One region of the Ruegeria sp. SAZD011 genome, then DNA from elsewhere that is predicted to be linked to it. Evidence: riboswitches for the same ligand, from Rfam matches in the RefSeq annotation. Region 1 holds a riboswitch; the other holds the start of a gene.
What was found. A riboswitch is a leader RNA that binds a small molecule or an ion and turns the genes downstream of it on or off. The one in region 1 is predicted to bind cobalamin.
Positions count from the first base shown of each region.

Region 2: another riboswitch for cobalamin. It lies ahead of AC2FLM_RS13470 (hypothetical protein); the one in region 1 lies ahead of AC2FLM_RS04075 (CbtB domain-containing protein).

Region 1 covers NZ_JBXWQU010000014.1:176,631-191,101, reverse strand. Annotated here, with positions in the region: gene AC2FLM_RS04110 (dihydrodipicolinate synthase family protein) at 1-313, opposite strand, end outside; gene AC2FLM_RS04105 (xanthine dehydrogenase family protein molybdopterin-binding subunit) at 310-2,409, opposite strand; gene AC2FLM_RS04100 (aspartate dehydrogenase) at 2,523-3,350, shown strand; gene AC2FLM_RS04095 (LysR substrate-binding domain-containing protein) at 3,384-4,334, shown strand; gene AC2FLM_RS04090 (DUF1636 family protein) at 4,390-4,746, shown strand; gene AC2FLM_RS04085 (hypothetical protein) at 4,734-5,228, opposite strand; gene AC2FLM_RS04080 (CbtA family protein) at 5,292-5,990, opposite strand; gene AC2FLM_RS04075 (CbtB domain-containing protein) at 5,994-6,164, opposite strand; cobalamin riboswitch at 6,200-6,410, opposite strand; gene cobF (precorrin-6A synthase (deacetylating)) at 6,454-7,197, opposite strand; gene cobA (uroporphyrinogen-III C-methyltransferase) at 7,190-7,918, opposite strand; gene AC2FLM_RS04060 (cobyrinic acid a,c-diamide synthase CobB) at 7,915-9,240, opposite strand; gene cobM (precorrin-4 C(11)-methyltransferase) at 9,227-10,021, opposite strand; gene AC2FLM_RS04050 (cobalamin biosynthesis protein) at 10,018-10,386, opposite strand; gene cbiE (precorrin-6y C5,15-methyltransferase (decarboxylating) subunit CbiE) at 10,383-11,582, opposite strand; gene AC2FLM_RS04040 (cobalt-precorrin-6A reductase) at 11,581-12,333, shown strand; gene cobJ (precorrin-3B C(17)-methyltransferase) at 12,306-13,058, opposite strand; gene AC2FLM_RS04030 (precorrin-2 C(20)-methyltransferase) at 13,055-13,783, opposite strand; gene AC2FLM_RS04025 (precorrin-8X methylmutase) at 13,780-14,409, opposite strand; gene AC2FLM_RS04020 (ferredoxin-like domain-containing protein) at 14,409-14,471, opposite strand, start outside.
Region 2 covers NZ_JBXWQU010000026.1:50,684-65,154, reverse strand. Annotated here, with positions in the region: gene dapA (4-hydroxy-tetrahydrodipicolinate synthase) at 1-427, opposite strand, end outside; gene AC2FLM_RS13510 (lytic transglycosylase domain-containing protein) at 558-2,549, shown strand; gene AC2FLM_RS13505 (DMT family transporter) at 2,505-3,401, opposite strand; gene mnmC2 (tRNA (5-methylaminomethyl-2-thiouridine)(34)-methyltransferase MnmC2) at 3,398-4,063, opposite strand; gene AC2FLM_RS13495 (NAD(P)/FAD-dependent oxidoreductase) at 4,113-5,156, shown strand; gene AC2FLM_RS13490 (GNAT family N-acetyltransferase) at 5,153-5,623, shown strand; gene AC2FLM_RS13485 (DNA polymerase III subunit gamma/tau) at 5,703-7,448, opposite strand; gene AC2FLM_RS13480 (hypothetical protein) at 7,619-7,930, shown strand; gene AC2FLM_RS13475 (protein-tyrosine phosphatase family protein) at 8,062-8,559, shown strand; gene AC2FLM_RS13470 (hypothetical protein) at 8,564-8,776, opposite strand; cobalamin riboswitch at 9,048-9,260, opposite strand; gene ypfJ (KPN_02809 family neutral zinc metallopeptidase) at 9,366-10,214, shown strand; gene AC2FLM_RS13460 (TetR/AcrR family transcriptional regulator) at 10,211-10,768, opposite strand; gene AC2FLM_RS13455 (alpha/beta hydrolase family protein) at 10,852-11,712, shown strand; gene rsgA (ribosome small subunit-dependent GTPase A) at 11,736-12,767, opposite strand; RNA gene ffs (signal recognition particle sRNA small type) at 12,943-13,041, opposite strand; gene AC2FLM_RS13440 (5'-nucleotidase C-terminal domain-containing protein) at 13,081-14,471, opposite strand, start outside.

The DNA.
Region 1 (14,471 bases):
GGGCCAGTTCCAGCACGGTGTCGAAATTCTGGTCCGAGACCGACATCATGGTGCCCGTGCGCCCGGCGCATTCCTCGACCGCAACCTCGAGGTTGCGCTTGCGCTCTTCCAGCGACATCGAGAAGAACTCTCCCTGTTTGCCGCAGATGAAGAGGCCCTCGATGCCCAGATCATCGACCCAGTGGCGGATGTTGCGGCGAAAACCGGCCTCGTCAAAGGACAGATCCTCGGCAAAGGGGTTGAGGGCGGCGGCCCAGATGCCGCGCATATGTTCGTGGGCATGGTCCTTGGCCTCGCTCTTGGCGTATTTCATGTCTGGGGTTCCTTGCTTGCATCGGTGATCGCCTGCCAGAGCGACAGGCTGGTAAGCGGCATTTGCAGATCGGTCACCCCCAGCGGCGCCAGCGCGTCCAGCGCGGCGTTCAGGATCGCCGCCGGGGCGCCGATGGTGCCGGCCTCGCCGATGCCCTTGGCGCCGAGCGCGTTGGTGGTGGCGAGGGTTTCGGTCTTGTGGATGGTGAGTGATGGCAGGTCATCCGCGCGCGGCATCGCGTAATCCATGAACGAGCCAGTGAGGAGCTGGCCCTCGTCGAAATGCAGCGCCTCCATCATCGCCTCACCCAGGCCCTGGGCAAAGCCACCCATCACCTGCCCCTCGGCCAGCATGGGGTTGATCAGCCGCCCGGCATCGTCGAGGGAGGCCATATGCGTCAGCTGCGGGGCGCCGGTGTCGCGGTCGATCTCGATCGCGGCGAGGTAGCAACCATGACCCCAGGCCTCGCCCGGGGCGGTATAGACGGTGTCGGCGGAGATCGGTTCACCTTCGCCCGCGTCGCGGCGGCGGATGATCTCGCGGCAGGCCTCGAGCACGGCGCTGGCGCCGATGGGGGTGCTGCGGCTGGCCAGCGCGCCGATGCCCGCCGGGCAGGTGGCGGTGTCGCCATGCAGCACGGTGATATCGGAGGGCGAAAGCTCCAGCGCGTCGGCGGCAATCTGGGCCAGCGCGGTTTCGCGCCCGTGGCCCTGGCTGCTGCCGCCAAATTCCACGGTGGCGCGCCCCGCCTCAAGGGTCACGCGCGCACTTTCCCAGCCCTTGCCCGAAGGTTCGACATAGAAGCCGAGGCCGATCCCGGCCAATGCGCCGCCGGCGCGCAGGGTGTCGCGCCGGGCGCGCCAGGCGGGGTAATCGGCCAGCGTCAGGAAGCGGTCGAGTGCCGTGGCATAATCGGCCCCTTCGACCCGGCCCGCGGGCAGGTCGCGCGGGCCGTTCAAGCGGTTCAGATTGCGGCGGCGGATCTCGACGGGATCAAGGCCGGTGGCGCGGGCGGCGGCATCGGCCAGACGCTCCATCAGCGCGCAGGCCTCGGGGCGGCCGGCGCCGCGATAGATGCCGGTGGGCGCGGTATGGGCGCGTCGGGCGCTGGTGCCAAGATCGGTGGCAGGGATGTCATAGGGGCCGGGCAGGATGCGGGCGGCGTTCCAGGCCGGGATCAGCGCCGAATTGGGCAGCCAGTGGCCCAGCGGTGCCTCGACGCGGGCCTTGAGCGCCAGAAACCGCCCGTCACCGTCAATGGCAAGCTGGCCTTCACTTGTCAGCCCCCGGCCATGGGTGGCCGACAGGAACTCTTCGCTGCGGGTGGCGGTCCATCGCACCGGGCGGCCCAGATGATGCGCGGCCCAGACTGCCAGCACCTCCTCGGGGTAAAGCGAGGCCTTCATGCCAAAGGCGCCGCCCACATCGCGGGCGATCACCCGTAGGTGTTCGGGGTTGAGCGACAGGATACGGGCCAGGTCGGCCCGCGCCCGGTGCGGTGTCTGAGTGGACAGCCAGACGGTCAGGCCGCCGCCCTCGGGCAAGACGGCGATTGCGCGCGGCTCCATCGGGCTGGGGGCAAGGCGAGGATGCGCGATCCGGACCGCGACCACATGGGCGGCGCGGGCAAACTCTGCCGCCAGATCGCCGCTTTGCCAATGTTGCATGGCCATAAGTTCGGAGGGTGGGGAGGGGGTCTCTTCGATCTCGGCCCAGATCTCCTCGACTGCGTCCAGCGCCTGTCCCGGTGTTTCGGCCAGCACCGCCGCGATGGGCTGACCCACTGCCGAGACCGTGTCGCCGGCAAGGATCGGATAGGGCGTGGCATGGTCAAGCGGCAGCACCGGGTTGACCTCGAGCCTGCCCAGTGCGCCGAGGTCGGCGGCGGTCAGCACCGCTGCCACGCCGGGCATCGCGCGCGCCGCGGTCACGTTGCAAGCGTCAAGCCGTCCACTGGCATGGGAACTGCGCAGAAAGGCCAGATGCAGCGCCCCAGGCAGATGGATATCACCCGTATACTGCCCCTCTCCCCGCAGCAGGCGGGGGTCCTCGCGCCGGGGCAGCGCTTGTCCGGTATAGGGTGCGGATCGGGTCACGGGGGTCTCGGTTGCGGTGGCGGGTGCCTCGATCCTGCAAGCCCGGCCGGGTGGGCACAAATCGCGAAATTGCATCCTGCTATCCGCAATCGGCATATCACAATCATGCTGATATGTGGAAACTATGGGGCAGTTGGCCAAAGGGGGACAGGGTGAGGATAGCACTGATCGGGCACGGGCCCATTGCCGCCCATGTGGCGGCGCATCTGCCCGAAGGCGTCAGGCTGACCGGGGCGCTGTGTCGCGCCGGGCGAGAGCAGGCCGCGCGCACCGCATTGGGCGTGCCGGTTGCGCAGGTGTTGGAGGGCCTGTCCGAGCGGCCCGACCTGCTGGTCGATTGCGCCGGTCATTCCGGCCTGCGCGCCCATGGGGTGGCGGCGCTGGGCGCGGGGGTCGAGGTGCTGACCGTCTCGGTCGGTGCATTGGCCGATGCGGTGTTCTGTGCCGAGCTTGAGGCTGCCGCCCGCGCTGGCGGGGCAAGGCTGTGCCTGGCCTCGGGGGCGATCGGGGCGCTGGATGCGCTGGCGGCGGCGGCGATGGGGACGGGCTTGCAGGTCACCTATACCGGGCGCAAGCCGCCGCAGGGCTGGCGCGGCAGCCGCGCCGAAAAGGTGCTGGATCTGGACACGCTTACCGCACCCGCCACCCATTTCACCGGCACCGCGCGCGCGGCGGCGCAGGCCTATCCGAAAAACGCCAACGTGGCCGCCGCCGTGGCGCTGGCCGGGGCCGGGCTGGACGCCACCCGGGCCGAGCTGATCGCTGATCCGGGCGCCGCCGCCAATATCCACGAGATCGCGGCCGAGGGCGCCTTTGGCCGGTTCCGGTTTCAGATCGAGGGGTTGCCGCTGCCGGGCAATCCGCGCTCCTCGGCGCTGACCGCCCTCAGCCTGCTGGCGGCGCTGCGACAGCGCGGCGCGGCGATCCGGCTATCGCTTTGACCGATAGCCACGCTTCGTGATATCGCGAATCTCATGAACCGCACCCAGATCCGCATCGTCGAGCGCGTGTTGACCCGGCTCAAGCTGAAACAGCTGCGCCTGCTGGTCGCCGTGGGCGAGCGGCATTCGATCCTGCATGCGGCGCAGGCGCTGAACATGTCCCAGCCCGCCGCCACCAAGCTGATCAAGGATCTGGAGCTGGATTTCGACGTGCAGCTGTTCGACCGCACCAATCGCGGCATGGTGCCCACCGTGTTCGGGGCGGCGCTGATCCGGCATGGCAAGCTGATCCTGGCGCAGATTTCCCATGCAGCCCAGGAACTTGACGATCTGAACGAGGGCAATGGCGGGCGCGTGGTGGTGGGCACGCTGCTGGCCGCCTCGGCCGAGTTTCTGCCCCGCGTGCTGACCCGGCTTCTGGCCGAGAAGCCCGGGCTGGTGGTGAAACTGGTCGAGGGCACCAACGAGGTGCTGATGCCGGCGCTGCGCTCGGGCGATGTCGATCTTGTGGTGGGGCGCTTGCCGATGCACCGGCACCGGGCCGAGATCGTGCAGGAACGTCTGTTCGACGAAGAGGTGATCTGTGTCGCCCGCACCGGCCATCCGGTGCATCGCCTTGCCGCGCCCGAGCTGACCGACCTGATGGAATACCCCTGGATCCTGCCACCGGCGGAAACCACGCTGCGCCGCCAGCTGGATCAGGTCTTTGTCGATCTGGGCGGTGGTGCGCCGCCCTATGCGGTGGAATCGGTGTCGTATCTGGCCAATCGGGGCCTGTTGGTGGGGTCGGACATGCTGGCGGTGATGCCCGCGCATGTGCCGCGCCACGATATCAGCGCCGGAACACTGTCACGGGTCGACTGGCAGGTGCCGATCCCGATCGGGCCGGTGGGGGTGTCGATGCGCAAATCTGCCAGCCTGTCGCCCTCGGTCGCGGGGGTGCTGGATGCGCTGCGGATAGAGGCCGCGCAAATGGCGCGTTGAGCTTGCCTCGGCGGACCCGATGCGCCACATCTGCCGCACCGATCAAGGAGACACCATGAGCGACATGCGCCTTTCCCTTTGCTCCAGCTGCCAGGGTGAGCGGGACCGTGACCAAGGGGCCGAGCGGGCCGCCGTGGCCGAGGCGTTGAAGCGCGCTGGGCTGAGCGGGCGGGTGGAGCTGATGGAGCATGCCTGTTTCGGCGCCTGCGCCACCCCGGTGGCACTGGCTCTTCAGGGGCCGGGGCGGGCCAGCTATGTGTTCTCGGATCTCGACGTGGTGGCGGATGCCGACGATATCGCCGCCACCTGCCGTGTCTATCTGGACAGCCCCGAAGGCTGGATTGCCGATGCCCGCCCCTGTGGACGGTTGCGGCAATGCCTTCTGGCGCGGATCCCGGCCTATTCCACCTGAACCGTGACCACGGCCTCGACCGGGGTGCCATCGACCATCAGCGGGCTGTGGCTGTTGGCGTTCAGCGAGACCTTCACCTCGACCGGGCCTTTGGGCAGGTCGGGGATATGCATCCATTCGCTGTAAAGCCGGGCCAGTTTCACGTCGTTGACATAGACATGGGCATGGCCTTCGCCCGGCACGTCACTCGCCGAGGCGTTTTCGGGGGCAAAGCGGAAATTCTGCGGGCTTACATGCAGGTTCCAGCCCGACATCGGATCGCGGGTCAGTGCCACGGATACACCGGGTGCGTCGGGGCCAGCGGGCAGATGGGTGGCCTGGGCGTGGTCATGGCCGCCTTGTGCCACGTCATGGGCGCCATGCTGGGCCGTGTCGCCATGATCATGACCGTCAAAGGTGACACCATAGGCCGCCGCGGTGACGAAACCGGCGCCGCCACCAAAGACAAGGCCGATGGCGAAAAGAGCGAGAGAGCGGGACATATCAGTCTCCTAGCAAAGGAAAACCCCGCCGGATGGGTCCGGCGGGGCATATGAGTTGACGGATCAGGCGTGCGCTTCGGCGCGCTTGCTCTCGGTCTGCCAGAAGTATCCGGCGAAGCCACCCAGCAGCACCCAGGCCGCCATCCCGACACCAAAGGCGCGGGCGGCAAACAGCGCGCCCAACTCGGTGGGGACCGGGCCGGCAAAGCTGTCAGGCTCGGGCGCGCCGATCAGATGCGGCGCCATCAACAGCAGCGCGGCGGCGCCATAGGCCATCAGGTTGCCGCCAAAGGCGATCAGCCACATGGCGATACCCGCTGCGGCCACGGTCGCGGTCCACCAGATCTGGCGGGCGGTGATATCGGTATAGGACACACCGGGCACCTCGGGCGCGAGGCTCAGTCCCGGGGCGAAGTGAAAGGTGATGAACCCGGCCAGACCCCAGAGCAGACCGGCGCGCGCGGTGACCGCATGACCCATCCCCTCGGCCACCGACATCAGGGCGACCATCACCACCGCATAGCCGGTATAGGTGAGCATTGCAAAAACGACCGTCAGCGCATCGCGCATCGGATCGGCGAACATGCCGGGCAGGTCGGGCTGGGCACTTACCGCCTCGGCGCCGAAATGCACCAGTTCGCCGGTTTCATACAACTCGGCATGCAGCAACACGGGCTGCACGAACAGAAACTGCAGCAAGGCGGCAATCAGCCCTGCTGCAGCGCCAGCGAACAACGCGCTGGTCAGAATGCGACTGAACATGGTTCAGTGGCAGGGAAAGCCGGTTGCGTGGCGCACGTCGTGGGCGGCGTCATGCAGCGCGGATGCCTGCACATGGCCCGCCAGGGTCACGATGCCCAGGCCCAGGATCACGGCGAACAGAGCCGGCAGGATCGCGGAACCGGTGGCCGATGCCTTGAGTGTTTTGGTCGTCATGTCATTTCCTCCTTGCCGCCGCACCCGACGGCCGGTGTTTCATTACCTGTCTGGCAGGTCTCCTGGCTCGCGGGTCGGTGCCTCTGTTCGCCTTCCCCCCGGAGCGAACCCGGGAGTGGCTGGTTGAACAGAGGCTCACCGCTTACAGTCGCGGGGGCGGCTTTGGCCTGAACCGACGGGCGGTCGCACCAAATTCCCTCTTAGCATCCGGATTGCTCCGGCAGGACCAGACCCCTCCATTTAGCCGCGAACGCGCATCCGGCGCAATCGTCATTTGCGACCTTTCCGGTCAGTTTCCGCGCTTTTTCAAAAGATAGATATCCATGATCCAGCCGTGATCGGCTCGCGCACGGGCACGGGTTTCGACGATTTCGCCCGCCATCTCGGCCAGTGGTCCCGCCACCAGAATCTGTTCCTCCATGCCCACATAGGCGCCCCACCAGATGTGGTAATCGGACATATCCAGCGCCTGGAACGAGCATTCGCCGTCCAGCATCACGGCCGCGGTATCCACCGCGGGCGGCCAGCCTTCGTCGCGCAGGCGCCGCCCGGTGGTGACCAGGAACGGTGCCCCCAATTCGTTGACCGGAATGCCATGCGCCGCTGTCAGCGCCTGCAGCGCGGTGATGCCGGGAATCACCCGTAACCTGGGTTGCGGATCGAGCCGCGCCGCGATTCGCAGCGAACTGTCATAGAGCGACGGGTCGCCCCAGATCAGCAGCGCCACCCGTGCCGTGTCGGGGTGGTCCTCCATCGCCGCCTGCCAGCGCAGGGCGATGGCATCGTGCCACTCGTCGACACCCTTCAGATACCCATCCTCGGCGCGGCGCGCGGGGATGTCGAAATAGGCGATCTGCGGCGGCGTGTCGGTGGCGTCAGTGATGATGCGTTCGCGCAGCCCGGCCAGATCGGATTTCCCCGCCCCCTTGCGCGGGATAAGGATCAGATCGGCGGCGCGAATGGCGGCGATGCCTTCGCGGGTGATATGGTCGGGATTGCCGGTGCCGATTCCGATCAGGAGAAGCTCAGTCATCGCCGAACTCCGCCAGCGGACCATAAAGGATCAGGGCAGGGGCGGTGCCGATCTCCGCTGCCAGCCGTTCGGCCAGTTCACCCATGGTGGCGCGGGTCAGGCGCTGTTCAGGGGTCGAGACGCTTTCGGCCATCAGCGCAGGCGTTGAACGTGGCAGGCCATGCGCCTCAAGCGCATCCAGCAGCAGTGGAAAGGTGCGCTTGCCCATGAATACGACCGTGGTGGCCTGCGGATCGGCCAGCGCGGGCAGGTTCAGGTCGGGGGGCAATTGCCCGCTGACGTCATGGCCGGTGACGAATTGCACCCGCCGCGCGGTCAGTCGTCGGGTCAGCGGGATGCCCGCCGCCGCCGCCGCCGCCACTGCCGAGGGGATGCCGGGGATGATCTCGTATCCGATCCCGGCCGCGCGCAGCGCGACCAGTTCCTCCTCCAGCCGGCCAAAGAGACCGCCATCGCCGGATTTCAGCCGCACGACATGCGCGCCGGTCTGGGCATAATCCACCAGCAGGCGGCTCACATGGTCCTGTTTGGGTGAGGCGCGGCCCGCCCGTTTGCCCACCCCTACCAGATCGGCATCCGCGCGCGCATGGGTCAGGATCGGACCGCTCGACAGATCGTCGAACAGCACCGCATCGGCCTTGCCCAGCCGATCCACCGCTTTCAGCGTCAACAGGTCCGGGTCGCCCGGCCCCGAGCCGACAAAGGAGACAAAGCCGCTCATGATCCCGCCTCTGCGATCAGGTGAAAGAAGGTGCCGGTGACATTCCCGCGCACGGACCCGGTTTGCGGCCCCTCGACGCCTTCGGCATCGAACACACGGGCCAGCGGCGCGTCGGGTTGCTCCAGGATCGAGGAATAGTGGAACTCGTGCCCGCGCAGGGTGGCACCGGTGCCATAGCCGGGCAGGGGCGCCAGCAGTTCGGCCCGGCGATAACCCAGGTTGAACTTGCGCTTTTCATACGAGGTGACGAGGCCCAACAGACCCGCCATCCGGTGGCGGGTGCCATCCTTGTCGATCAGCGCCTCACCCAGTGCCATGTAGCCGCCGCATTCGCCATGCACGGGCCGGGTTTCGGCATGTCGTCTCAGCCCCGCTCGAAAGGTGTTGGCGGCGGCGAGTGTGCCCGCATGCAGTTCTGGATAGCCGCCGGGCAGCCAGACCAGATCGGCATCGGGTGCGGGGGCCTCGTCAGCCAGTGGCGAAAACGGCAGGATCTCGGCGCCGCCCGCGCGCCAGCCTTCCAGCAGATGCGGATAGGTGAACGAGAACGCGGAGTCCCGCGCCAATGCGATGCGCTGGGCCGGGGGCGGCGGCAGCGCCGTCGACGATGGCCCATTGGGGCCTGAGGAGGCCGCTGCCCCCTTGATCGCCTCCAGGTCGACATGTTCGCGCAGGAACGCGGCATAGCCCGCGATGGCAGCCTCCAGGTCGGGATGTTCCACCGCCTGAATGAGACCCAGGTGCCGCTCGGGCAGGGTCAGGTCGCCGCGCCGGGGCAGCACGCCCAGAACCGGCAGGCCCGCGCGCTCCATCCCCAGCCGGGTCAGCCGCTCGTGCCGGGGGCTGGCACAACGGTTCAGGATCACTCCGGCAAAGGGCAAGTCGGGATTGTACATCCGGAACCCCAGCGCGGTCGCCGCCGCCGATTGCGCCTGTCCGCCCACATCAAGGACCAGCACCACCGGCCAGCCCATGCGCAGGGCGGTTTCGGCGCTCGACCCGTGGCCGGTTTCGCCCGGCTTGGCGACGCCGTCGAACAGGCCCATGGACCCTTCGGCCACCACGATATCGGCACCCGCCGCCTGCGCCGCGACAGCGCCCAGCAGACCCTCGCCCATCGCCCAGCTGTCGAGGTTGAACGAGGCCCGTCCCGCGGCAGCCAGATGAAAGGCCGGGTCGATGTAATCGGGTCCGCTCTTGAACGGCTGCACGGTCAGCCCATCCTCGGCCAGCGCGCGCAACAACCCCAGCATGACCGTGGTCTTGCCGGTGCCCGAGGCCGGGGCCGAGATCATCAGGCCGCGGGGGTTAGTCATCACCATGGCTCCAGCTCGACCACGGGCTGTCGGCAGATTGCGGCCGATAGCGGCGGTCGTATTCGCGGGAATAGAGGCAGCTTTCGTCAAACCCTTCGCCCTTCAGCACCGGCCCGACAAGGATCAGCGCGGTGCGCGAGATGCTTTCGTCCAGCGCCTCTTTCAGCGTCTCCAGCGTGGCGCGGATGATCCGCTCCTCGGGCCAGCTGGCGCGATAGACCACCGCCACCGGGCAATCGGCCCCGTAATGCGGCACCAGATCGGCGATCACCTTGTCCAGATTGCCGATCGACAGGTGAATGGCCAGCGTGGCGCCGGTGCGGGCGAAATTCTCCAGGCTCTCGCCCTCGGGCATCGACGAGGCGCGACCGGGCGTGCGGGTCAACACCACCGATTGCCCCAGCCCGGGCAGAGTCAATTCGGTGCCCAGCGCGGCGGCGGCGGCGGCAAACGAGGGCACGCCGGGCGTCACGCTGACCGGGATACCCATCTGTTTCAGCCTCCGGATCTGCTCGCCCATGGCCGACCAGACCGACAGGTCGCCCGAATGCAGCCGTGCCACATCCTGACCCGCCTTATGCGCAGCCTCGATCTCGGCCATGATCTGATCCAGATCCATCGGCGCGGTGTTGACGATCCTTGCCCCCTCGGGGCAATGGCTCAGGATCTCCTCGGGCACCAGCGACCCGGCATAGAGGCAGACCGGGCAAGAGGCGATGATATCGCGGCCACGCAGGGTCAGCAGGTCGGCGGCGCCCGGTCCGGCGCCGATGAAATGAACGGTCATGTCTTGTCTCCGATGGCGAGGGCGCAGGTGGCGCGCCGGTCGTCCGATATCTGTCTGGGGGTGATCAGCCGCGCGCCCGGTCCAGCGGCGACCAGTGCTGCGGCCTCGGCCACGCTGCCGGTGCCATAGCTTGCGCGGCTTTGCGGCGAGCAGGTGAGGGTGCGCTCTCCGGCAAGTTCAGCGGCCGGGATCAGGTACAGGGGCAGGGCGAGTTCCTCAGCCAGCGCCTCCAGCGCCGGGTGCCCGGCCTTGTCGGCAACGGTGGCGAGCGCGGCCACCGCCTGTCCGGCGGCGGCCTTGTCATAGGCCGCGCGCAGGCTGGCCGCCTCTGCCGTGGTGGTAAAGCCCAGTCCCGCGACGATCATAGCGTGACGCTCCACTGCACCACCGGATAGGCCGATTTCCAACCCCGGCGCGGCCCCAGCGGGGCGGCCTGCGCCAGTTCGATCCGCAGCAACTCGCCGCCCTTGTCGGCCTGCCATTGCGCCAGCAAAGCCTCGCTTTCCAGCGTCACCGCATTGGCGACAAGCCGGGTGCCTGCAGGCAGTTGCGCAAAGAGCCATTCCAGCAACGCCGCGCTCAGCCCGCCGCCGATGAACACGGCATCGGGCTGCTCGAGACTGCCCAGCACTTCGGGGGCGCTGCCTTCGACCACGCGCAGATGGTCCTGACCCAATGCGTCGGCATTGGCGCGGATGCGCGCGGCGCGGTCGGCGCGGGGTTCGACCGTGGTGGCGCTCAGCGTCGGATCGCACATCAGCCATTCGATCCCGATCGAGCCGCTGCCGCCGCCGATATCCCACAGGTGCTCGCCCCGTTGCGGCGCCAGCGCCGACAGGGTCAGCGCCCGCACCGGGCGCTTGGTGATCTGTCCGTCAGTCTCAAAGATGGCATCGGGCCTGCCGCTGGCCTTTGGGATCGCGGCGCCATCTCCCGCCACCTCGATGCCGACACAGACCGGGTGCGTGAAAGCACCGGCCTGCGCCTCGGCCAGCGACAGGGTTTGCAGGCGCTCGCGCGGCCCCCCCAGCGCCTCCATCACGTGCAGGCGACTGGCGGCAAAGCCGATCCGGTCAAGATAGCGCGCCAGTTCGGTGACCGCCGCGCCGTCGCGCAGCAGAACCAGCGCGCGCAGGCCGGCTGCCAGATGCGGGCGCAGCCGGGTCAGGGGGGCAGCGTGGAGGCCAAGAGTCAGGGTCTTCTCCAGCGGCCAGCCCAGCCGCGCTGCCGCTAGCGAAAAGGTCGACGCTCCCGGCAGCGCGCGCCACTCGCCTGCATCGAAATGCCGGGCAATGACCGCGCCTGCGCCGAACCAGAACGGATCGCCCGACGCCAGCACCGCGACGCGGCGCCCGCGCAGCCCGGTCAGAATCTCCAACCCGTCGGCATAGGGGACAGGCCAGGCGATGCGCTCTTGCGGTCCCTCGGGCAACAGCGACAGGTGCCGGGGCGGCGCCATGATCACATCGGCCGCGTCCAGGGCTTGACGGCTTGCGGGCGGCAGGCCATCCAGTCCATCCTCGCCCATGCCGATCACGCTCAGCCACGGAGCATCAGACATGTCCCACCTCCTGATCCTGGGCGGTACCACCGAAGCGAACGCCTTGACGCGCGCCGTGGCAGAGACGGGCCTGCGCGCGACCTATTCCTATGCGGGCCGGGTCGAGGCGCCGCGCGAGCAGCCGATCCCGGTGCGGGTCGGCGGATTTGGCGGGGTGACCGGTCTGGCGGATTTTATCTACAGCAACAATGTCACGCATCTTGTTGATGCAACGCATCCTTTTGCTGCGCAAATGAGTGCCAATGCCTGCGCTGCCTGTGCCCAAACGGACACGCCCTTGGCCGCGCTGACGCGGCCCGCCTGGCAGCCCGTCGATGGAGACAACTGGCGCCACGTTCGCGATATCCCTGCCGCTGTAGCCGCACTCGCGGGGACGCCGCAGCGCGTGTTTCTGGCGGTTGGAAGGATGCATCTGGACGACTTTGCCGCCCAGCCGCAGCACGACTATCTGCTGCGTCTCGTCGATGCGCCCGGCGGTCCGCTGCCCTTGCCCAAGGCGCAGGTCGTGGTATCGCGGGGGCCCTTCACAAGAGAGGGAGACAAGGCCCTGATGCAACAGCATAAAACGCAGCTTGTGGTCAGCAAGAACGCAGGCGGAGTGGGCGCGCGGGCCAAGCTGGATGCGGCGCGCGATCTGGGCCTGCCGGTGCTGATGATCGACCGCCCTGTTCTGCCACCCCGGACCGAGCTTGCCACCCCCGCCGATGTGCTGCGCTGGCTGCGTCATTCCGGCGTGAACCTCGGCGTGTAAACGATTGGAACGCTATCTCTTTCGATGACACGGGTGCGGGACGAACCGACCAAGACCACGGTCTGCATATCGGCCATCTCGGGCGTCGCCTCGGCCAGATGCGCGACGCGCAGCGCCTCGTCAGGGCGCGAGACCGCGCGGGCGAACAGGATCAGCCGCTCGGGTTCACATTCTTCGCGCAGGATTTGCAGCGTCTTTTCAAAACCTTCGGGCCGGGACTTCGAGCGCGGATTATAGAAGGCCATGGCGAAATCCGCCTGTGCGGCCAGCCGCAACCGGCGTTCGATAAGCGGCCATGGCTTCAGGTTGTCGCTGAGGTTGATGCAGCAGAAATCATGGCCCAGCGGCGCGCCTGCGCGCGCAGCAGCGGCGAGCATGGCGGTGATGCCGGGCAGCACCTGAATATCCAGATCGCGCCATGTGCGCGGCCCAGAGTCCACCGCTTCGAACACTGCCGAGGCCATGGCGAACACGCCGGGATCGCCCGACGAGACCACGACCACCCGGTGTCCGTCGGCGGCCATCTCCAGCGCATGGCGCGACCGGTCGATCTCGACCCGGTTGTCGCTGGCATGCAGCGTCAGGCCGGGCCGTTCAGCCACCCGCGCGACGTAGGGAAAATAGCCCACCACATCGGTGGCCTCGGCCAGCACCGCCGTCACCTCGGGCGTCACCAGTGCCTCGGCGCCCGGGCCAAGTCCGACAATCCGCAGCCAGCCGCTCATGGCCGCCGCCCCTGGCCATGCACGATGATGATCGAGAAATAGGGGGTGATGCCGGTGCATTTCTCGGACAGGCGCGAGACCTGCTGATTGGCCATCTGAGCGTATTCGACGATCCAGGCACGTTCGAACAGACCGGAGGTCTTGAGCGCGCGCACCACCTTGTCGAGGTTGCGGCCCAGCTTCATCACCACCAGCGCGTCGGTTTCGGCCATGCGGGCGGCCAGCACATCCTCGGGCAGGGTGCCGGGCAGCACGGTCAACACATCGTCGCCCCAGGTGATCGGGGTGCCGGTGGCGGTCCAGGCACCGGACATGCCGGTGATGGCGGGGATTACCTCGACCGGGACCAGATCGCGCAGGCGGGTATAAAGATGCATGAACGAGCCGTAGAAGAACGGATCGCCCTCACACAGGACAACCACATCCTCGCCCGCGTCCGCCAGCGCGCGCAGATGGGCGGCGGCACCCTCGTAGAACTCGGATAGCAGCTGGTTATAGCGGGGGTCAGTCACCGGGATCTCGGTGGTGACCGGGTATTCCATCGGAAACTCGACCGCGCCCTCGGGGACCATGCCGTTGACGATCTTGCGGGCCTGGCCGCTGCGACCGGGCTTGCGGAAATAGGCCACATGGCGGGCGCCGCGCAGCAGGCGGTCGGCCTTGACGCTCATCAGGTCGGGATCGCCGGGGCCAAGGCCCAGACCGTATATGGTGCCCGCGTTCATTCGGCGCGGCTCGCGATGGCGTTGATCGCCGCGACGGTGATGGCGCTGCCGCCCAGGCGGCCCTTGACGATGCAGCAGGGCACCGGCTGGGCCTCCCACAGGGCGTCTTTCGACTCGACCGCGCCGACAAAACCCACGGGGCAGCCGATGATCGCGGCGGGGCGCGGGCAGTCGGGGTCCTCGAGCATGTTCAAGAGGTGAAAGAGGGCGGTGGGCGCATTGCCGATCGCTACCACGGCGCCCGCCAGGTGAGGACGCCACAGTTCCAGCGCGGCGGCCGAGCGGGTATTGCCCATCTCGGCGGCCAGCGGGCGCACGCGCTCGTCATGCAGGGTGCAGATCACGTCGTTATCGGACGGCAGTCGAAACCGGGTCACGCCCTCGCTGACCATGCGCGCATCGCACAGGATCGGCGCGCCCGCCTCCAGAGCGGTGCGTGCGGCGGTGACGAAGCCGGGTGAGAAATGAACGAACTCTTCCAGCCCGACCATGCCGGCGGCATGGATCATCCGCACCGCGACCTGTTCCTCGTCCGGATCGAAGCGGGCCAGATCGGCCTCGGCCCGGATGGTGGCAAAGGACTGTTTGTAGATCGCCGCGCCATCGGTTTCGTATTCATAGGGCATCAGGTCAGGTCCATTGTCTTCAGTGTTTCGGGTGTCAGGCCGCGCTGGCAGGGCTCATCCCC
Region 2 (14,471 bases), on a different contig from region 1:
TCATGTCCACGACCGAGCGGCCAGGAATGTTGTAGATGACGATCGGGATCTCGGCGCAGTCATGCAACGCGGTGAAATGCGCGATCAGTCCGCGCTGGGTGGGCTTGTTGTAATAGGGCGTCACTACCAGTGCTGCATCGGCTCCGATCCGCTGGGCGAATTGCACGAAGCGGATCGCTTCGGTGGTGTTGTTCGACCCCGCGCCCGCGATCACCGGCACGCGTCCGGCGGCGGCCTTGACCACCTCGGCCACAACGGTTTCGTGTTCCTCGTGGGTCAGCGTGGGGCTTTCGCCGGTGGTGCCGACGGGAACCAGGCCGGTCGAGCCTTCGCCGATCTGCCATTCGACAAGCCGTTTGAGCGTCTCCAGGTCCAGCTCGCCGTTGCGGAACGGGGTGACGAGGGCAGGCATCGAGCCTTTGAACATGGAAAACGCTCCCTAGATAGAGTGGTAAGCGGGCAGTTGCCCGCCGGTTGCCCCGTTTGGTCCGGAAAGTGAATTGATCCGGGCCGCGCAAGGTATAACGTGAAAGGCTCTAGCCTTGGTTCGGCAGGAAATGCAAGGGATGTCCCGCGTTCTGATCGTCAGTCTGGCAGCGATTTTCTGGTGTTTCGCGGCAATCGGCCCTGTATGGGCCGATGCTGCCGCGAATCTCCGGGTTGCTCTGCGGGAAATGCGGGCCGAGAACTGGACCGAGGCGCTCAGGGTCGCGGGCGCGCGCGGATCGGTGTCGCGCGATATCATCGTCTGGCACTGGCTGCGCAGGAGCTATGGGACCGATGGCGATGCGCTGGTGTTTCTGAACCGCCGGGGCGATTGGCCGGGTCTTGACTATCTGCGCCGACAATCCGAGCCGCAATTCACCCTTTCCCCGCCGGAACGGGTGCTTGAATTCTACTCGGGCGCACCGCCACAGACCGCCGAGGGCGTGCTGAACTATGCGGTGGCGCTGCTGGCCACGGGACAGCGGGGCGATGCCGAAGCGGAACTGGTCAAGGCTTGGCGCACCCTGCCCATGGGGGCCGGGCTGCAACGCGATTATATCGAGAATTACGGCAAACTGCTGGCGCCGCATCATGTCGCGCGACTCGATCGTATGCTGTGGGAGGGTTACACCATCAGCGCCAAGCAGATGCTGTTGCTGGTGGATGAGGATCAGCGCAAGCTGGCGCAGGCGCGGCTTGGGTTGAAGGACCGGGTGCCCGGCGTCGATGCCCTGATCTCTGCCGTGCCCGAGGCATTGGCCCAGTCGCCTGGGCTGGCGCATGACCGGTTTGTTTGGCGTGACCGAAAGGAGCTGGATGACAGCGCCATAGACCTGATGTTGGAACGCTCGGTCAGTGCCGAGGCGCTGGGCGAGCCGGGCATGTGGGGCAAGGCGCGCGCGCGGCTGACGCGGCTGATGATGCGGCAGGACCGCAACGAACGTGCCTATCAGATGGCCGCGCGCCATTTCATGACACCGGGGATGGGCTATGCCTATGCCGATCTGGAGTGGCTGGCAGGGTATCTTGCCTTGGCCAAGCTGGGCGACCCAGCTGCGGCCGTCGCCCATTTCCAGCGCTTCGATGCGGCGGTCAACTCGCCGATTTCGAAAGGGCGGGCAGGCTATTGGCTGGGCCGCGCCTATGCGGCGCTGGGCGATGTGGACAAGGCCCATGCCGCCTATGCCATGGGGGCCGAGCACCAGACTTCATTCTATGGTCTGCTGGCTGCCGAGCGGATCGGGCGCCCGTTCGATCCGGCCCTGGCCAACCCGCCCGACACGCCCCCCTGGCGCGAGGCGGCATTCATGACGTCAAGCGTACTCGAGGCCGGGCTGCTGTTGCTGCGCGCCGGAGAGCGTGATCTGGCCGAGCGGTTCCTGACCCATCTTGCCGAGAGTCTCGACCCGGTACAGGCGACGCAGTTGGCCGAGATGGCGCTGGAGATGCAGGAACCGCATCTGTCGGTGATGATCGCCAAGCGAAAAGCGCAAGAAGGGGTGGTGCTGACCGGCGCCTATTACCCGTTGCATCCGGTCGGGCGGCTGAACCTGCCGATGGCGCCCGAAATGACGCTGGCCATCGCGCGCCGTGAAAGCGAGTTTGACCCGGTGGTGATTTCGGGTGCGGGCGCGCGCGGCCTGATGCAGGTGATGCCCGCGACGGCGCGGCTGGTGGCCGACACGCTGGGTATTCTGGGCGGACACTCGACCGACAGTCTGACGTCCGATTGGGAGTATAACGCCAAGCTGGGCGCCAATTACCTGGCCGAACTGGCCGGAGAGTTCGACGGCAATGTGGTGATGATGGCGGCGGGCTATAATGCCGGCCCCAATCGCCCGATAAGCTGGATGGAGCGGTTCGGCGATCCGCGCAGCGGCACTCCGGATATCGTCGACTGGATCGAACATATCCCGTTTGAGGAGACCCGCAATTACATCATGCGGGTGACCGAGAGCCTGCCGGTCTATCGTGCGCGCCTTGGCAATGAACCGCTGCCGTTGCCGTTTTCCGCCGAACTAGCGGGATCGACTTTGCGCGCGTTCGCGCCACAGGGTGAATAGACCGGCGGCCACGATCAGCGCGGCGCCGATGATGACGGCGCTGCGCAGGGTCTCGCCAAACACGGTGATGCCCAGGATCGCGGTCCACATCAGGTGGAAATAGGCAAAGGGTTGCACCGCGCTGGCCTCGGCCATCTCGTAGCACTTGATCAACAGCCAGTGCCCGGTGGCGCCGCTGACACAGAGCAGTGCCATCCAGCGCCAGTCGGCGGCATTCATCGGCTCCCAGAACCACAGGCCAATGGCGGTCATCGCCACGGCGCCCGACACACCGGTCCAGAAAAAGCTGGTGGCGGTGCTGTCCTGCCGGGCAGCATAGCGGGTCAGCAGACCATAAAGCGCGAACATCAGGGCCGAAATCAGCGGCACCACCGCCCAGGGGTTGAACACGCCCATGCCCGGCTGAAGGATGATCAGCACGCCGATCAGCCCCACCCCGATCGCCGCCCAGCGCCGCCAGCCGACCTTTTCCCCCAGCACCGGGCCGGACAGGGCCGCCACCAGAAGCGGATAGCAGATGAACACCGCCATGCTCTCGATCAGGCCCAGAACGGTAAAGCCGAATACCGCCACACAGATTTCGCCCGCCAGCAGCAGTCCGCGAAAGATTTGCAGGCCCGGTTGTGCAGTACGGGTGGCAGCCCGCAATCCGCCGCGCGACCGGGCCGCCAGCGCAATCACGAAAGCGGCAAAGAACCAGTATCGGATCATCACCACCATGTAGGTGTTGTAGCTTGACGCGAGATGGCGCGAGATACCGTCCTGAAGTGCGAACACCACCGTGGCGGCCAGCATCAGCGCGATGCCAGCGGGAATGTTGTTCTGCTGTACCCGTGCTGTGCCCTGCGTCATGGCAGAACCCCTTGTGTCATGTGCCGTTTGCGGCCGTATCCCGGCACCCGTGTCACGGCGAAGCCCGCCGCCTCCAGCCCGCGCCTCACAAAGCCTGCTGCCGTGTATGTGGCGACCGTGCCGCCCGGCGCTGTCCGGTTTGCGACATGGGTCAGCAAATCCTCCTGCCAGAGTTCGGGATTCTTGGCGGGCGAGAAGCCGTCCAGGAACCAGGCATCGGCCCGGCCCGTCCATTCCGGCAGGGTCTGGCGAGCATCGCCCTGCACCACATCCAGTTGCAGTGTGCCCAGATCGCAGCGCGCCCCGGTCCAGGCCGGCAGGAACCTTTCGACCCAGGGAGCAAGCTCGGGGAAGGCGGCCAGCGCCCGGGCCATGTCGCCCGGCGCCATCGGATAGGCCTCGAAACTGGTAAAACGCAGCGGGCCGGTCATGCCTGCGCCTTCCCAGGCGGCCCAGGCTGTCAGCATGTTGAGCCCGGTGCCAAAGCCCAGTTCGGCGATATGAAAGCCCGGTCGGAACCGCTCTGGCAGGCTGTTGCCCGCCAGAAACACATGCCGCGTCTCGGCCAGACCGTTTTCAAGCGAGAAATAGGGATCGTCGAACCGGTCCGAGACCGGTATCCGGTCCTCGGTCCAGCTGAGTTCCGCTTGCTGGTCAACCATGCGAATATCCCCTACGAAATCGGCGCGACACTGGCGAAAGGGACGGGCGATGGCAATGGCCGATGTGACGATACGCGGCGCGGGGATATTCGGCCTGTCCATCGCATGGGCCTGCGTCCTGCGCGGGGCGCGAGTGCAGGTGGTCGATCCGTTCGGGCCGGGGGCGGGGTCGTCCGGCGGGCTGGTTGGTGCGCTGGCCCCGCATGTGCCAGAGAACTGGAATGCCAAGAAGGCCTTCCAGTTCGACAGCCTGATGATGGCCGAAGGATTCTGGGCGGGGGTCGAGGCGGCAGGCGGCGTGTCGCCCGGCTATGGCCGCCCCGGACGCATCCAGCCGCTGTCGGATGATCGTGCCGTGGCTTTGGCACAGGAACGGGCGGAAAGCGCCCGCACCCTGTGGCAGGGGCGGGCCGAATGGCGGGTCTGCCCGGTTGGCGAGATGGGCGGCTGGTGCCCGCCCTCACCCACCGGGCTGGTGGTGCAGGATACGCTCAGCGCCCGGATGCATCCCCGCCGGGCCTGCGCAGCGCTGGTGGCCGCGCTGGCCGTCCGTGGGGTCGAGGTACTGACCGAGGCGCCTGACCGGGGACAGGTGGTCCATGCCACCGGCATCGCCGGGCTGGAAGAGTTGAACCGCGCGCAGGGGCGCACCGTGGGGACCGGGGTCAAGGGCCAGGCGGCGCTGTTGCGCTTCGATGCCGGGCGACAGGCGCCGCAGCTTTTTGCCGATACGGTGCATATCGTGCCCCACGCGGATGGCACGCTGGCAATCGGATCCACCTCGGAACGCGATTACGATGACCCTACCGGCACCGATGCGGCACTGGACGCGGTTCTGGACCGCGCAATGCAGGCGGTGCCGTTGTTGCACGGTGCCGAGGTGATCGAGCGCTGGGCGGGCGTGCGCCCGCGCTCGCGCTCGCGCGCGCCGATGCTGGGGGCGCATCCGCTCTATCCCGGCCAGTTCATCGCCAATGGCGGGTTCAAGATCGGCTTCGGCATGGCGCCCAAGGTGGCCCAGGTGATGGCCGATCTGGTGCTGGAGGGGCGCGACAGCATCCCCGAGGATTTCCGCCCGGAGGCTTCGCTGTGAACCTCGCCCCCTACCGGGTCGCACCGGATAGCCCGCAGATCGGGGCGATTCTGAGCCTGATCCGCAAGAGCTTCGCCTTCATGGATGGCCGGATCGACCCGCCCTCGTCAATGCACCGACTCACCGAGAAGGCAGTCGCGGATCACGCGGCACGGCACGAAATCTGGGCGCTGGGAACACCCCCGCTGGCGGTAGTTTTCCTGACGGCCAAACCCGGGCGGCTCTATCTCGGCAAGCTTGCGGTGGACGCTGGATTTCGAGGGCAAGGGCTGGCCCGCCGGCTGGTCACGCAGGCCGAGACCCGCGCCCGGGCGCTGGGTCTGCCGGTTGTCGAACTGGAAACGCGGGTGGAACTGGTGGAGAACCACGCCGCCTTCGCCCGGCTTGGTTTTGTCCAGACTGGTAAAACCGCGCATCCCGGATACGATCGGCCCACTTCGATCACCATGCAAAAGACGCTCGTCTGAAGCGCGCCGACGATCGCCGCGGACGACCACGAGAATTTTCGTCGAAAATTCTCGGCGCTCCGCGTTCGAGAGGCGGCGCTCAGCCGTCTTCGAACGGATCCCATTCATCCTCGACCTCGGGCAGCGCCTCGGTCACCACCTTGGCGGCGCGCTGTTCGGGGGTCTCGATATGGGTGATCCGCGCCTTGGGAAACTGCGCCAGCACCGCCTGCACCAGCGGGTGTTCGCGCGCCTTTTCCTCCAGCGCGTATTTCTCGGCGTTGCGGACCTCGTCGATGGTCTTGCCGCCGCCCTGCGCCACCACGCTCACCGCCCAGCGATTGCCGGTCCAGCGTTGCAGCGCACTGCCCAGCCGCTGCGCCAGGTCGCTGGGTGCGCGCTCGGTGGGCTGAAACTCGATCCTGCCCGGCTGATAACTGACCAGTCGCAGATCCATCTCGATATCCGCCAAAAGCTTGCCGTCGCGATTGGCGCGGATCAGCTCGACCACATGTTCAAACGTGGGAAACCGCGCCAGCGCGGTTTGCGCATCCTGTGCCAGCGCCGCCACCGGCCCACCGCCGCCGCCGCGCGGGGCGGGCGCATAGCTGGCGCTTACCCCGTTAGAGACCGGGGCAGCCTGACCGCCACGCCCCCCGCCGCCGGGGTTCGGCGGCGGCGGCGCATCCTGCAACCGCTTGATCAGTTCCTCGGGGCTGGGCAGATCGGCCACATGGGTCAGCCGGATCACCGCCATCTCGGCGGCCATCATCGCGTTGGGGGCGGCGGCCACCTCTTCCAGCGCCTTCAGCAGCATCTGCCACATCCGGGTCAGCACCCGCATCGGCAGCGCATCCGCCATCTGCCGACCACGCGCGCGCTCGTCTGGTGATACGGTCGGGTCCTCGGCGGCATCCGGCGTGATCTTGACCACCGATACCCAATGGGTGATCTCGGCCAGGTCGCGCAGCACCGCCATTGGGTCGGCGCCTTCGGCATATTGCGCGCCCAGCTCGGTCAGGGCCGCGCCCGCATCGCCGCGCAGGATCATGTCCATCAGGTCCAGCACCCGGCCACGGTCGGCCAGCCCCAGCATCGCCCGCACCTGCTCGGCGCTGGTCTCGCCCGCGCCATGGCTGATCGCCTGATCGAGCAGCGAGGTCGCATCCCGCGCCGACCCTTCCGCGGCCCGGACGATCAGCGCCAGCGCATCCTCGGCGATCTGCGCGCCTTCGGCATCGGCAATCCGGCGCATCAGCGCGATCATGTCCTCGGGTTCGATCCGGCGCAGGTCGAACCGCTGGCAGCGGCTCAGCACCGTTACCGGCACCTTGCGGATCTCGGTGGTGGCAAAGATGAATTTCACATGCGCGGGCGGTTCTTCGAGCGTTTTCAAGAGCGCGTTGAACGCGCTCGTCGACAGCATGTGAACTTCGTCGATGATATAGATCTTGTAGCGCGCGCTGGCGGCGCGATAGCGCACGCTGTCGATGATCTCGCGAATATCGTTCACGCCGGTACGGCTGGCGGCGTCCATCTCCATCACGTCGACATGGCGGCCTTCCATGATGGCGACGCAATGCTCGCATGTCCCGCAAGGTTCGGTGGTCGGCCCGCCATTCCCATCCGGGCCGATACAGTTCATTCCCTTGGCGATGATCCGCGCGGTGGTCGTCTTGCCGGTGCCCCGGATGCCGGTCATGATAAAGGCCTGCGCGATCCGGTCGGCGGCAAAGGCGTTTTTCAGCGTCCGCACCATCGCGTCCTGCCCCACCAGATCGGCAAAGGTCTCGGGCCGGTACTTGCGGGCCAGCACCTGATAGGCGGTCGGAGAGGCGTCGGACATTGGTAGCTTTCATCGGGACTGGATTCTACGTGCGCAGACGGTACCGGGCAGCGTGGCGAAGGTCCACCGCTTGCGTGATTGTTTCCCTTGCGTGCATTGATCGGACCCATCGGAGCATCGATGCCCCTCTTGCTCCCGTCGAGCGATTATGTGGCCAGGACACGCTGATCGTGGACGAGGGCGATCTTGTCACCACCGGCGTAGGCGCCGACAAGGTGGTGAGCAAGACCTATAGCGGCGTCTTTAATGGCTATGATCTGATCACCATCACGGTTTTCATCGCCGGACAGGATGGGCTGAGCGTGCAAGGCGATGCCGAACTGCTGCGACCCGGATCCTATGGCACCTCTCCCGTCAGCCTGCAAGAGCTTGGCGACCACAACGGCACCCTGGTCCTGATCAGCGGCATTCCGGTCGCGCATCTGCTGGGGGTTCAGGGGCTGAGCCCAAGCCAGATCGAGGTGCGCATAGACAACCGGTGACACAGGTCCAGTGCTGTTTTCCCACGCGCAGGCATCTTGGCTTGCGATACGGCTGCGTCAGGGGGCATTCTGCCATCGGGGCCGAATGTGTGTGCCCTGTGGCGCGGATCATTCGGAAGGGGAAACCGCAGATGGCGCAGCTGGTTCTCTATGCGCTGCAAGTCGGCGGCGGCACGCTGGCGATCTGCCAGTTGCCGGGACGGTCGGGCGATTATTCCGGCGATGTCGATCTGATCGGGTCCTGGGCGCCCGGGCTGGTGATCTCGATGACGACCGAGGTCGAAATGTTGCAGCACGGTGCGCGTAATTTTGGTGCTGATGTCCAGAGTCGCGCCTGCCGCTGGGCTCATCTGCCGGTCGATGATTTCGGAGTGCCTGGTCGTGATGCCGAGATCAAATGGAAGGCGATCAGCAAATCGGCCCGGCATGCGCTGCACGGCGGCGGGCGCGTATTGATCCATTGCAAGGGCGGCTGTGGCCGGTCGGGCATGGCGGCGTTGCGCCTGATGATCGAGACGGGCGAAGAGCCGAAGGCGGCGCTGGCGCATTTGCGGTCGGTCCGCCCCTGCGCGGTGGAAACCGACGCCCAGATGGACTGGGCGCTGGCAGGCCGTGCTATCCGGGACTGATCCTTCAGGCCGTTGCTTGCACTGTCGCAGCAGAGTGGACGCAGCGGGGGCGGGCCTCGGCCATGGCGCATGGTACCGGGCCTAGCCCGGCGGCAAATCCCGCTCCGTCGGGAGCCATCAGCGCATCGGCAAAGCGATTCAGATGCGGCAGGGCGGTGTCTTCGTCGACGCCGCAAAACACGCGGATCCGGCTGTGCGAAGCGGCGTAGCGGGCCATGCAACCTGCTCCACACGGGGGCATCTCGCAATGCCCCTCTATCGCGAAACCTGCATCGGTCATCGGTTCAGCCTGCCGCAGCGCTCGGGCTAGGTTCTCGGCCAATGCCGACAGCGCCGGGCAGGGCCTGCCGGTTCGGCGACAGAGCGTTGCGGCAAATTCATGCGTTTTAGTCGTCCAGATCATCCTGCGCCCTCCGCGCGGCGGAACAGGGTGTCGGGGACCGGCCGATCAGGGCCTAGGCATCCCGTCCGGACACCCCGCCCGGGTTCGAGTTACGGTTGCGATGGCAGGTCTCCTGACTTGCGGGTCCGGGCTTTGCCGGCCTTCCCGGCCCGGAGGGCCAGTGGCATTTCGGCATCGCTCACCGCTTACAGTTGCGGGGGCAGTCTCGGCATTGGTCCCCTGTCGCCAGAGGGCCGCACCGTGTTCCCTTTTCATCCCGGCGCATGTGCCACCGGGAACCATCGCCTCAGCGGTAGCGGGTGTTGCGGGCCGGAGTCAAGCCGGGTGTTCGTGCCGTGTTTTTCCACATGCGGCGGGATGCTAGTGTCGGTATCGAGCAGTCAGGCTGAAGAAGGGTGCCGTTATGCGGTTGAGAGGGGTACGCGGCAGCAGGCATGTCGAGGATCGTCGCGGGCGACGTGGCGGCGGCATGGCCATCGGCGGGCGCGGGCTGGGTATCGGCGGGGTGCTGCTGCTTCTGGTGATCGGCGCCTTTACCGGCATCGACGTCACCCCGTTCCTGACCGAACAGCCGGGCCCGAGCCAGAGCACACCCAAGGAACTGACCGCCGAAGAGCGGCAGGCGGGCGAATTCGTCTCGCGCGTATTGGCCACGACCGAGGATGTCTGGGGCACGGTGTTCCGCGACCAGCTTGGCCGCGACTACATCCCGCCGACGCTGGTGCTGTTCTCTCAGGTCACCTCCAGCCCCTGTGGCGGCGCCTCGGGCGCGACCGGACCATTCTACTGCCCCGCCGATCAAAAGGCCTATCTCGACACTGATTTCTTTGCCACCCTGGCCCGGCGTCTCCAGGCAGGCGGTGATTTCGCCGCCGCTTATGTGATCGCACACGAGGTGGCCCATCACGTGCAGAATCAGCTGGGCATTCTGGGTCAGTTGGATCAGGCCCGCCGGCAATCCTCGCAGGTCGAGGCCAACGCCCTGACCGTGCGGCTGGAATTGCAGGCCGATTGCCTGTCCGGGGTCTGGGCGCGCTCGGTCCGGGGTCTGATGGAACGCGGTGATCTGGAAGAGGCGTTGAACGCCGCCCGGATGATCGGCGACGACCGGCTGCAACGGCAGGCGGGCCGGGTGCCGCAACCGCATACATTCACCCACGGCACTTCGGCGCAGCGGGCATCCTGGTTCGAACGCGGTTATCAAAGTGGCCGGGTCGCAAGCTGCGACACGTTCAGCACCAACCGGCTCTAATCCGCGCGCGGCAACATCTCGGGCAGGCGGCGCAGCACGTCCGAGGATTGCCGGGCCCGGGCCAGCATCCAGCCGCCTTGCAGCAGGATGAACATGGTCTCGGCGGTCTTTTGCGGATCGGTTAGCCCAAAGCGTCTGGCGTGATGCGCACCCTCGGTAATCCAGCCTTCGAACAGGTGGCGGGCATGGGCGCGAAACGCGGCATTGTCCGGCCCTTCGAACAGGGTCGACGAAATCGGGCAGCCATCCCACTGGCCCGATTTGTCGAATAGTTTCGCGACCTTGCCGCATAGCACCTGCATCCCGTCATGGAAACTGTCGGCCGGTTCAAACGAGGCCGCGATTAGCCGCAGCATCTGATCCGAGGCCCAGGTCGCCGAGGCCAGCGCCAGGTCGGATTTGCCGTTCGGGAAGTGGTGATAGAGCGAGCCCTTGGGCGCCTCTGCCTCGGCCAGCAGTTCGGACAATCCAACACCGTGATACCCCCGGCGCTGGAACAGCTGCGCGGCGGTACGGATCAGGCGGTCTTTGGTCGGAAGCGGACGTTGGGTCATGTGCCGGGGATATTGACAGCTCTGGACCGATTGGTCCAGACGTGAGAAATAGACCAATCGGTCTAGCTCATCTGGAGATCGCAATGCTGGATATGCAGTCATCTGTCAGGGTCGAGGATTTTCATTTCCCCGCCGGGTCGGCGCAGCTTTCGGCGCGGCTCTATCTCCCCGCGGGCACACCCCGGGTTGCAGTTGTGATCAACAGCGCCACCGGGGTGCCGCGCGAGTATTACCAGCATTTCGCCTCCTGGCTGGCGGCCGAGCGGGGCATGGCCTGCCTGACCTATGATTATCGCGATTTCGGGCATTCGTTGCGGGGGCCGCTTGCGGCCTCGACCGCCACCATGTCCGACTGGGCGCTCATTGACATGCCCGCCGCCTATACCGAAATGCAGCGCCGGTTTCCCGGCCTGCCGCTCTGGGTGATCGGCCATTCGGTGGGCGGCATGCTGGGGCCGCTGCAAACGGGCATCGAGCCCATCGCGCGCATGATCTGCGTCTGTTCCGGGCTGGTGCATCACTCGGACCACCCCTGGCCCTATCAGGCGCTGGCACGGCTGTTCTGGTTCGGCCATGCGCCCCTGCTGGTCAAGACACTGGGCTATCTGCCGGGGCGGGCGATTGGCTTTGGCACCGACCTGCCGCCCGGCGTCTATTGGGAATGGCGGCGCTGGTGCACCACGCCCGGCGCCTATCTGCCCGAAACAGGCACCCGCCTGCCGAAACCCGATTGGGGCCGGTCGGGCGCGCAGGTCGATCTCTTTGCCTGCGAAGATGACGACACGATCCCACCCAAATGTGTCTGGCGTCTGGCTGACCTTTATGGCGACACCGCGCGGCGGCACCTGTTGCGGCCAAAGGAACACGGGGTCCGCGAGATCGGCCATCTGGGTGCCTTTGCCCGGCGCAACGCCGCGCTTTGGCCTCGGCTGATCGCCCCCTGAGGCGGGGGCGATCCCGGGGCTGGTCAGCCCTTGCTTCGGCCCTGCTTATCGCGCATCACCGCGCGGACCATCTTGCCAAACGCCTTGTCGCGCGAGCGTGCTTCGGCCACGCTTTCCGAGTTGCGCGCATCCTCGCGCCGCAACTTGCGCCAGCGGTCGAGGCGGGCAGGCTCCAGCGTTCCCACCGCAATCGCGGCCTGGATGGCGCAGCCCGGTTCGCTGTCATGCCCGCAATCCGAGAAACGACAGCTGGCAGCAAGGTCCGAAAGGTCCTGAAACACCTCGTCGATCCCGTCGCCCGCATCCAGCAGGCGCAGGGCCCGCATGCCCGGTGTATCGACCAGCCAGCCGCCGTTGACCATCCGCCGCAGGGCGCGGGCGGTGGTGGTGTGACGGCCCTTGGCATCGTCCTCGCGGATACCGGCCGTGGCCTCCTGCGTACCGGTGAGGCCGTTCATCAACGTGGTCTTGCCCACGCCTGATGAGCCCACCAGCGCCCCGGTTTGGCCGGATGGGCACCATGAGAGGACCTGATCCAGATCGGCAGGATCAAGCGCGTTGACCGCCAGCACCGTCAGAAACGGCGCCAGCGCCTCGGCCCGCGCGACATAGGTGCGGGGGGCGGTACAGGTGTCGGCCTTGGTCAGCAGCACCACCGGATAACACCCGGCCTGATGGGCAAGCGCCAGATAGCGCTCCAACCGGGGCAGGTTGAAATCGGCGTTGCAGGAACTGGTGATGAACAGAACGTCGACATTGGCCGCGATCAACTGCGCCTCGGCCCCGGTACCGGCGGCGCGCCGTTTCAACAGGCTGCGCCGGTCGAGCAGATGCCGGACGCGGTGCTCGGGATCGGCCAGGACCCAATCGCCCGCGGCAAAGGTGCCGGTCGGCTGGTCGGGTGGGGTCATCAGGGTATGATCGCCCTCGGGCGACAATCCGGTCAGGGTGCTGCGGTGAATGGCTGTCAGGCGATAGGGCGTACAGCCGGAATGGGCCGCGGCCTGCGCGGCAAAGAAAGAGGACCATCCAAGGTCCGGGAGTGTAAGAGACATCGGTCTGCCTGTTGCGAAAGAACGCAAGACGGGCGGATGGCGCACGCGCATCCGACCGGAACGGGTTCAGGCAGGGGTGTGAGTCGTCAGAACCGCACTGCCCGAAGGGTCTTTGCTACAATCATACATCCCTCCGCAGTCTAAAGGGTTCCAAGTGCCGCAGGCGCGGCGGAGCAAGTGAGAGGCTGGACATCGACCCAAGCGGGACTCGTTGTGGCTGCTTCCTTCCGGACCTGACCAGGTTGGCGAGGCGCTCGCCCGCGCCAACCTCTCGCGTCCCGATATAGGCAGGTCGGGCCGGGATGACAAGATCTCAAAGCCCGACGCGCAGGCAGAGAAACCCGTCGTCATCCAGACCGAGATCGGTGATGTCGCGCCCGGCAAGCTCGTCCAGGTGCTCGCGGGCGCGTGGCCCGGTGCGCAGGATGGCGGCCCGACCCGGCAGCGGGGCAAATCGCCAGGGCTGGGGCGCGTCCTCAAGCGGATCGCGGGGCAGGTGCCCGGACAGGTAGTCGCGCAAGACGGCCTGTATCCGCAATCCCGGCAGGGAAACGGGCAGCCCATTGTCCAACATGTGGAAATGACCGCCGCCATTGGTGCGGTAATTGTTCAGCGCGACGACAAGCTTCTGTCCCTCTTCGACGGGCTTGCCGTCGTGAAACAGGGCGCCGATTCGATGGTTCCGGTCCGAGATCAGTTGGCCGCCGATATCGTATCGTGGTGGCGTTGACAGGTCGATTTCGTAACTGAGCCCATAGAGGATATCGAAATTGTGCCCAGGAACTCTGGCATCCCGCAGCAGGTCGGCGCCACCTGCCTCACCGGGTCTGTGGAACACGCCTGCTGCCATCTCGAGCCATTCGCGCAGCTCCGCCCCGGTCAGGACTAGCGCCCTCAACTCGTTGGGAAACATGTGCAGATCGGCCACGTGGCGCATCGATAACGGCCCTGCGGGCACGTCTGTATAATGATCCGGTCCGGCGCGACCGCCGGCCTTGAGCGGCGAGACCGCCGACAGCAAGGGCAGCCCCGCCAGTGCCGTGCCGGCTAGAAACGGGCGCAATCCAGCGGCCTGCGCGGCGGCGACCTTGGCCAGACCGCGATCGGGCGCAATGAAGGCGAAATAGCTGTGCATCGGCTGGTCCGAGTGACCGGCAGGCTGATTGGCGGCTGCGCGCGTGGTTGCATGATCGGCAGCCAGCAGGCGTACGAGGGTCGCATCCTTCTTGCCAACGGCTGCGCGCAGGGCGGCTTGTGCCCGCTCGACCCGCCAGCGGCCATTCGCTCCCAGCCTCAGATCGAGGTCGATGACCCCCAGATGCGAGCCATGATGTCCGGGCATGACGACAGGTTTGCCATGCACCAGCCCTTCGGCCATCCGCGTATGGGGGTAAGAACCGGTATCGGGCGCGGGCACCAGCAAATGGGTATGCCCGGCGATCACCGCATCAACGCCCTCCAGCGCGGCAAGCGGGATCACCGCGTTTTCCTGCTCGGGCGTCGCGCCGGGTTCGGCCAGCCCGGAATGTGCCAGCGCAACGATCAGGTCGCAGCCCTCGGCCTTGAGACGGGCCACTGCTTCACGTGCCGAATCTACGATACCCTCGACGCGCATCCGCCCTGACAGCAGGTGCGAGTCCCATTCCACCGTCTGTGGAGGCAATGCAGCCAATACGCCGATTTTGAGCCGGGATTGCACCGATC